2 regions of the Desulfobaculum senezii genome follow, and region 2 is predicted to be linked to the other one. Evidence: riboswitches for the same ligand, from Rfam matches in the RefSeq annotation. Region 2 holds a riboswitch; the other holds the start of a gene.
The links. A riboswitch is a leader RNA that binds a small molecule or an ion and turns the genes downstream of it on or off. The one in region 2 is predicted to bind cobalamin.
Positions count from the first base shown of each region.

Region 1 (4,215 bases), 390 kb from region 2:
GTCGTTGTTGTCCATGGAGATGAACCACTGCGTGGTGGCCCGGTAGATAACGGGCTGCTTGCAGCGCCAGCAATGGGGGTAGGAGTGGCTAATCTTCTCCATGGCGAGAAGGTTGCCCAGCTCCGTGAGCTTGTCGATGACGTGGGGGTTGGCCTCGTCAACGCGCAGGCCCGCAAAGAATTCGACGGTGGGCAGGAAACGGCCCTCGTCGTCCAGCGGGGAGTAAATGTCCAGACCGTAGCGGTAGCCGGTCATGTAGTCATCGGGGCCGTGGCCGGGGGCGGTGTGCACGCAGCCGGTGCCGCTCTCCAGCGTGACGTAGTCGGCCAGCACCAGCAGGGACTCGCGGTCGTAGATGCAGTGGCGGGCCTTCAGGCCTTCGAACTTTTCACCCTTGAGGGTCGCCACGGTGGTGTACTCGTCCCAGCCGAACTTTTCGGCGCAGGAGGCCAGCAGCTCTTCGGCAAGGATGTAGAACTCGTCACCCTTCTTGACGCAGACGTAGTCGTAGTCGGCGTGGAAGGCGATAGCCATGTTGGAGGGCAGGGTCCACGGGGTGGTGGTCCAGATGCAGACGAAAGTCTTTGCCGGATCGGCCTCGGGGATGATGTCCGTCACCTTTGCGTCGGTGAGGGGGAAGCGCACGAAGATGGACGGGGACGTGTGGTCCGCGTACTCCACCTCGGCCTCTGCCAGTGCGGTTTTGCAGTCGTTGCACCAGTAGATGGGCTTCTTGTTGCGGACGACGCCGCCTTTGGCCATAAAGCGACCAAGCTCGCGGGCGGTGGCGGCTTCGTAGCTGGGGCGCATGGTCAGGTAGGGATTGTCCCACGTGCCCAAAACGCCAAGACGCTGAAATTCCTTGCGCTGGGTCTTCATCCACTTTTCCGCGTAGCTGCGGCAAATCTTGCGGATGGTCAGCGCGGGGAGGTCCGTCTTGCCCTTGGCTTTGAGTTCCTGCCCGACCTTATGCTCAATGGGCAGGCCGTGACAGTCCCAGCCGGGGACGTATTCGGCCTTGATGCCCTGCATGTTCTTGTGCTTGACGATGATGTCCTTAATCACCTTGTTCATGGCGGTGCCAAGGTGAATGTGCCCGTTGGCGTAGGGCGGACCGTCGTGGAGCGTGTAGCTCTCCTGGCCTTCATTGGCCTCGATCATGGTCTTGTAGACATCAGTGTCCTGCCAAAATTTGAGCGTCTTCGGCTCGTTCTGGGTCAGGTTCGCCTTCATGGGGAACTTGGTCCGGGGCAGGTGCAGGGTTTTCTTATAGTCGCTCATGGATGTGCATGTCCTCCACGGAAATTAAACAGAGTCGCCAAAATAAAGAGGACAAAGGTAACCAAGTCTCCTGCAAAGTCAAGGACAGAGCGGCCTTGCCGCGAATCTCCCCTGCAGCGTGCATTTCTATACCATAAGGCACCCCTGCGGCAGCGGCGGCGGACCGGGCGATGGCGCGGTGGGCGGAACGATAACGCCGCGCTCCAGACGCTCGCCGTGGGCGCTTTTGCGCATGGCATCGACGGTGAGGGCAATAAGGCGCGAGGCAACGGTCTTGGCGATAAGCGAGTGGTCCGTGTCCGGGGTCAGCCCTGCCGGTGCGGTGACGGCGTCATCGGCGGTTTGCGCCGGGGCGGCCTCAGGCGCTTTAGGCGCGGGGGAATCCTCGGGGCGTTGGACACCGCCGGGTCCGTCTGGCGCCGCCGGGGACGCGGCGTGGATGGCCCGCGTGGTGGTGGCGGAGTAGGTGGGCGCGTTCACGGCCATGCGGACAACGTGCCGCTGGGGCTGTACGGGCGCTATGCGGTGCTGTGTCGTTTCAGCAAAGATGGCGTATTCTGTTTCGATGGCGGTGGAGGTGGTAAAGATGCCGCACAGGGTGAGGATGATGGTCATAACGGTCCGCATAATGGCTCCCAAATGGTGTGGTGTGGATGCATTGGCGCGCCTCTGTGCGCCGTGATTTTGTCTTTGTGTTATGAAATGCATCAAGTGGGCCATTTGTGGTGTGCTGTGAAATCGTTTGGAAAAGCTCCGGCGGTGGGGGCATGGCGGCGCAATTTTGACGGCGTCCGGGGTGGTGCGCCGGGTGCTGCGCGGGTGTTTTGTGCAGTGACAAGAGATGTGAAATCGCCTATGCTTCCCGCGTCTTGAGGTAGCCCCGTATTGGCGGGGCTTGAAGAGGGAACCCGGTGCAAATCCGGGGCGGACCCGCCGCTGTAAGTCCGGCGCCGCGTTGGCACTGCCCGCGCGGACGAGTCTTGCACCCCCTACAATGCCACTGCCCTGTGCGTGCAACGCGCACCCGGGCGGGAAGGCGGGGGTGGAATTCGGACAAGCCAGAAGACCTGCCTCAGGGCCTTGCGTCTGCCATGCCGGCAACGAGGGCTATTGCCTGCATGGACCTCATCCCGAATGTTCGGGGTACATCCCTGACGCACTCCGGCGCTGTGCGCCGGCTTTCTTCCTGTATTGGCAGGTGACGCCCGCCTGCGGTTTCACTGGAGCGAGTTCAGATGCTCACATCCCGTTTCTCTGGCACGCGCGTTTTCGCGCTGTGCCTCTTGGCGCTGGTCCTGTCGATTTCCACTGCATTTGCGTCGCATGGTGAGGGAAAGCCTGTGAAGAAAGGTGTGCTGTTCGTGGCCTTTGGTACGAGTGTTCCTCAGGCCGACAAGGCCCTGCACGGTCTTGAAGCCACCTTTGAAAAGACCCATCCCGGTCTTGATGTGCGCTGGGCGTTTACGTCCAACATCATCCGCCACAAGCTGGCGAAGCAGGGCCGCGAGCTCGATTCCGTAGCCACCGCGCTCTCCAAAATGCTGGATGACGGCTACACCCATGTTGCCGTGCAGTCCCTGCACACCATCCCGGGCGAAGAATTCCACCAGAAGGTGCTCAGTGTGGTCAGCCGCTTTAGCGGTGGCCCCGGCGGTTTCCGTCAGGTCACGGTGGGCAGCCCCATGATGGCGACGGATGCCGACATGCAGGCGGTGACTGCGGCCGTTCAGTCCTCCATCCCCGCCGAGCGCAAGGCTGACGAAGCCGTTGTGCTCATGGGCCACGGCACGCATCACTCCGGCAACATTTTCTACCCCGGTCTGCAGTGGTATGTTGCCCAGAAGGACCCCAACATCTTTGTTGGCACCGTTGAGGGCACGCCCTCTCTGGACACCATTGTGGCGGAGCTGAAGGCTCGCGACATCAAGACCGCATGGCTGATGCCCCTGATGTCCGTGGCTGGCGACCATGCCCAGAACGACATGGCTGGCGACGAGGACGACTCTTGGAAGTCCGTGTTCAAGGCCAACGGCATTACGCCGAAATGTGTTTTGAAGGGCACTGCCGAGTACCCTGAATTCGCGGCCATTTGGCTTGGCCACGCCGAAGACGCCTTGAGTCGTTTGGCGCAGTAGACTGTAATGGCAGGGGGAACCATGAACGACGCGGTCCTGACGCAGACCTTTGCGCAGGAAAGTGCGGCCCGAAAGCGGCGGCGCGTGCTGCTTTGCGCGCTTGCCGCGGTGTCGTGCGCATCCGTTATCGGGGGCTGCCTGTTCGGCCCCCTGCCTCTTTCCGCACGCGACGTGTTTGCGGTGTTGGCCTCGGCTCTTGGCCTGCCCGTGGATGCGCCCGCAGACCCGACGCTGTCTGTGGTGATTCTTGATATCCGGCTCTCCCGCGTGTGTCTTGCGTGGGTTGTGGGCGCGGCGCTGGCCGCCGCCGGGGCCGTGTTTCAGGGAATTCTGCAGAATATGCTGGCGGACCCGTTCACCATTGGCGTGTCCACGGGATCGGCCTTTGGCGCTTCACTCGCGCTGTACTTCGGGCTTGCGGGCGTCCACACGGTCTTTGGTCCGGGCGTTTTGCCCCTTGCGGCCATGCTTGGCGCGCTGGGCGCGCTGGCCGCGGTTATCTCCCTTGGCCGTGTGGCCGGGCACCTGCGGCGCGAGACGGTCGTCCTTGCGGGCATTGTGGTGGCGACGTTTCTCTCCGCGCTTATTGCGCTCCTCAAGAGTTTGGACGAGGAGTCCATGTCCAGCATCGTTTTTTGGGTGATGGGCAGTTTTCAGGGGCGAAGCTGGGAGCATGTGGGCTTTGCCGTGCCGTATATGCTGGTGGGCGGCCTTGTCATTATGGCCTACGCCCGCGAGATTGACCTGCTGTCCATGGGCGACGAACAAGCCGCCATGCTGGGCGTGAATACCGACAGGA
Region 1 is NZ_BAAHYU010000002.1:1,523,106-1,527,320, forward strand. It holds gene ileS (isoleucine--tRNA ligase) at 1-1,281, opposite strand, end outside; gene ACYQ2T_RS07600 (hypothetical protein) at 1,408-1,908, opposite strand; cobalamin riboswitch at 2,137-2,370, shown strand; gene ACYQ2T_RS07605 (sirohydrochlorin cobaltochelatase) at 2,622-3,416, shown strand; gene ACYQ2T_RS07610 (FecCD family ABC transporter permease) at 3,438-4,215, shown strand, end outside.
Region 1: it holds a riboswitch for cobalamin, as region 2 does, so the genes downstream of both, ACYQ2T_RS07605 (sirohydrochlorin cobaltochelatase) here and ACYQ2T_RS05925 (ribonucleoside triphosphate reductase) in region 2, are expected to answer to the same signal.

Region 2 (4,215 bases):
CGCCGTGGGCAAAATTCTTCAGATTCGTGTTTCGGCTTCCACGCCGTATCCGGACGACGTAAAACGTGCGTGGCCCAGACTTTTTGCCATTGCATGGCCGGAAACGGACGCTCCGGTGACCGCCGGAGGCGGCCAGCCTGGAGTTGTGGAATTGGTCACAGCCCTTGACGACCAGGTGCGTTTTGGCCTTAAAGACAAGGAACTGAAGGCGACGTTGCGAGAGGGGCTGGATACGGCCCTTGGCCTCGTCGCCAATCTGGACGCCGCCCTCGGCGACTGGAATCCCGGGGAAGCCAACGCCATCAGCGTACGGCTGGAAGACGCCCTGGACGCACTGGAAGAGAAAGCTCCGGCACCCAAATAGCCGGGGATAGAAACGAAAACGAAATCGGGAGAGTCTCATGGCTTCTTTGAACAAGGTAATGCTTATCGGCCGTCTTGGTCGTGACCCCGAGCTGCGCTACACGCAGGCCGGCCAGCCCATCGTGAACATGCGTATGGCAACGGACGAGTCCTACACCAACCAGCAGGGCGAGCGCGTGGACAAGGCCGAGTGGCATTCCGTCGTCGTCTTTGGCCGTCAGGCCGAACCCTGCGCCAACTACCTGCGCAAGGGCAGCCTCGTGTACGTTGAGGGCAGCCTGCAGACGCGCAAGTGGCAGGGTCAGGACGGCAATGACCGCTACAGCACCGAAGTCAAGGCCCAGCGCGTGCAGTTCCTGGATTCCCGGAACACGCAGCAGCAGGGCGGCTACGACGCTCCGCGCCAGCAGCAGGCTCAGCCGCAGCAGCAGTCCCAGCAGTGGGGCGGCCAGCAACAGCAGCAGCCGCAGCAGCAACAGCAGCAGCCTGCTGAAGACCTCGGCCCGGCATTCCCGTCCGAGGCATCCGGCATGGATGACGTGCCGTTCTAAACCGCGAAGCGGTAGGTGCCACACAAGGCATTTGGGAGGGCGACAGCGATGTCGCCCTCTTTTTTTGGCTTCGGCCCAAGGGGGTGCTGCGCCTGACGCGCCAGAGCGAAAGATCCACCCGCTGTGCGGGGAAGACAGTCGGCGCTCGACGACAATGCCGTTCCGGTACGCGAGGAGTATCTAGGCCCTTTTGTCCGCTCTTGAGGCAAGGAGGCGTCCTTCACCACCGCCGCTCCAGAGGCGGTGGCGGGCCGAGAGGGCGGGGCGCCACGTACAGCGCGCGGGTGCGCCGCGCGGCATCCAGTGCGTCATTCCGAGGAAAACGCCGCATGCCGGGGTTGCGCGGGAAACACCTCCAAATTCTGTCGCCCACTTGTGCGAAGGCGCTGGGAAGCGTAGCGTAATGATTGAGTTTTCCAACCGCTTTGGCGCAAGGAGGAGTCATGCCCGCACCCCGCGATATGTCGTTCTACCGCTACGATGATGCCCACCGTTTTGCGGCGGAGTATCCGCGCCTTGCGCGGCAGGTGGTGGCGGATTTTGAATTGGCGGAGGGCCTGTGCCTCGACCTTGGCACCGGCGGCGCGGCACTTGCCATTGAGATGGCTAAGCTGACGCGCATGCGCTTTGTGGGTGTGGACAACAACGCCGAGGCGCTCGGGCTGGCGCGTGAAAATGGTCAGCGGCACGGCGTGGCTTCCCTGCGCTTGTCCCTTGTGGCGGCGGATGTGCATGCATTGCCGCTGGCGGCGGGGAGTGTGGACTTTGTCATCAGCCGCGGGTCCATTCCCTTCTGGGCGGACCGCAGCCGCGTGCTGGCGGAGGTGCACCGCGTGCTGCGTCCCGATGGGCGCACGTTCATCGGGTGCGGCTTCAGCCGGGACCAGCCCCAAGAGGCCGTGGAGAAGATGCGCCCGGCGTGGGCGCGCGAGGACAGCGACGATGAACGCATGCGCTGGCGCGACCCCGATGTGCTACGCGGCATACTGGAGGCGGCGGGCGTTGAGACGTATCTCATCATGCGTCAGCCCGGCTATGGGCACTGGATAGACATCCGCAAATAGTCCCTGCTGGCGCCGCTTTTCCCACGTCAGTATGGGGCGGTATTTTCGGGAAAATGGGCGGGGGCGTTTTTTGAAGGAAATTGCGCGCGCCTGCCGGGCGGGGTGCGAGTGTCATCTCGCTGTCAGCCGTGCCAGACAGGGGTTTCGCCCCTGTGGAGGGCTGAGAATTTTCCCTGAATTTGGGCAGTATTTGGCAGTATTCGGCCTTGAGGGCCATATACGTTTTTGCTAGGTACCGCTCACTCATTACGCAGTGAACTTCAGGTGCCCGCAGGGCAATTATGGAAATCCGGTGCGAGTCCGGAGCGGTCCCGCCGCTGTATTCCCAAGCATTTCACGGCCATGCCGCCGAGATGCGCGAGAAGGGAAAGCCAGTCATCCTGCCTGAAGCGTTTCTGACCGTCCGGGGTACGCGGATACCACGGCGGGCAAGAAATACATCCCCCGAACCCTCCCGCGGCAAATCTTGGGCCGCAGGGTAAAAATCATGGCACGACGGCTTGAAGCAGTATCGTGGTCGCATGTGTTTTGTCGTGTGCGATCCGGCGCTTTGTGTCGTCAGCGGAGACCCGATGCCGAAACAGATTCTCAAACGCGACGGTTGTCTTGAAACCTGGTCCACGGAGCGCATTGCTGGCGCCATCTTGAAGGCTCTTAATTCCAGCGGCATCAAGGACCCGCTCCTTGGCAAGCGCCTTGCCCGCAAGGTTGCCGAGCATATCGACGCCGAGGGCGTGGACGTTCCGGAGCAGGAATACGTTCAGGACACTGTGCAGTTGGTGCTGATGGAAGCCCGCCTCTACTCCGTGGCCGAGCGCTACATCATCTACCGCGAAAAGCGGCGCGAGATGCGCAACCAGAATCAGGCCTATATCGACATCTCCAAGATGATCGAAAGCTATCTGGACCGCTCCGACTGGCGCGTGAACGAGAACTCCAATATGGTGCATTCCTTTCAGGGACTCATCCTGCATATGGCCGGTTCCGTTCAGGCCCGGTACGTGCTGGAAAAGTACCCGGAAGAAGTGCGGCAGGCCCACAACCACGGCTATTTCCACCTGCATGATCTGTCCTTCGGCCTTGCGGGCTACTGCTCCGGCTGGAGCCTGAGGGACCTCCTGCTGGAAGGCTTTAACCTGAGCGGCCGCTGCTCCTCCACGCCGCCCAAGCACTTTGACGCCGTGTGCGGACAGATTGTCAACTTCCTCGGCACGCTGCAGAACGAGTGGGCTGGCGCGCAGGCGTTCAATAACGTGGACACCTACCTCGCCCCCTTTGTGCGTGAGGACGGCCTGAGTTACCACGACGTGAAGCAGCAGATGCAGAAGCTGCTCCACAACCTGAACACCACCTCGCGTTGGGGCGGCCAGAGCCCGTTCACCAACTTTACCTTCGACTTCGTGCCGCCCAAGCACATGGCTAAAGAGGCCGTGATCATTGGCGGCAAGCTGATGGATTCCACCTACGGCGACTACGCCGAGGAAATGGAAATGATCAACCGCGCGTTCCTCGAAGTGATGCTTGAGGGCGACGCTGACGGCCGCATCTTCTCCTTCCCGGTGCCCACGTACAACGTCACCTCCGACTTTCCGTGGGATTCCGAGTCCGGCAAGCTGCTGCTGAAGATGACCTCCCGCTACGGCGCGCCGTACTTCCAGAACTTCATCAACTCGGACCTGAACCCCGAGGACGTGCGTTCCATGTGCTGCCGCCTGCAGATGGACCTGCGCGAAATCCGCAAGAAGACCGGTGGCCTGTTCGGCGCTGGCGACCTGACCGGTTCCATCGGCGTCGTCACCCTGAACCTGCCCAAGCTGGCCTATCTGGCCCACAACGAGGAAGACTTCCTCGACCTCGTGGCCGAGTACGCCAGCCTTGCCAAGGATTCCCTGGAGTACAAGCGCAAGCTCGTCACCCAGAACCTTGAGGCGGGCATGTTCCCGTTCTCTCGCCGCTACCTGAAGAATGGCTACAAGGGCCACTTCTCCACCATCGGCGTTATTGGCGGCCACGAGGCCTGCCTGAACCTTCTTGGCAAGGGCATCGAGAGCGAAGCCGGTCTGCGCCTGATGCGCCGTACGCTCAAGCACCTGCGCAAGCTCATCGTGGACTTCCAGGAAGAGACGGGCAACCTCTACAACCTTGAGGCCACCCCCGGCGAAGGCACCTGCTACCGTCTGGCAAAAATCGACAAGGACCTGTACGAAGACATCAAGACCTCCGGTCAGGATGTGCCG
Region 2 is NZ_BAAHYU010000002.1:1,129,557-1,133,771, forward strand. It holds gene ACYQ2T_RS05910 (hypothetical protein) at 5-364, shown strand; gene ACYQ2T_RS05915 (single-stranded DNA-binding protein) at 402-914, shown strand; gene ACYQ2T_RS05920 (class I SAM-dependent methyltransferase) at 1,358-1,978, shown strand; cobalamin riboswitch at 2,224-2,380, shown strand; gene ACYQ2T_RS05925 (ribonucleoside triphosphate reductase) at 2,551-4,215, shown strand, end outside.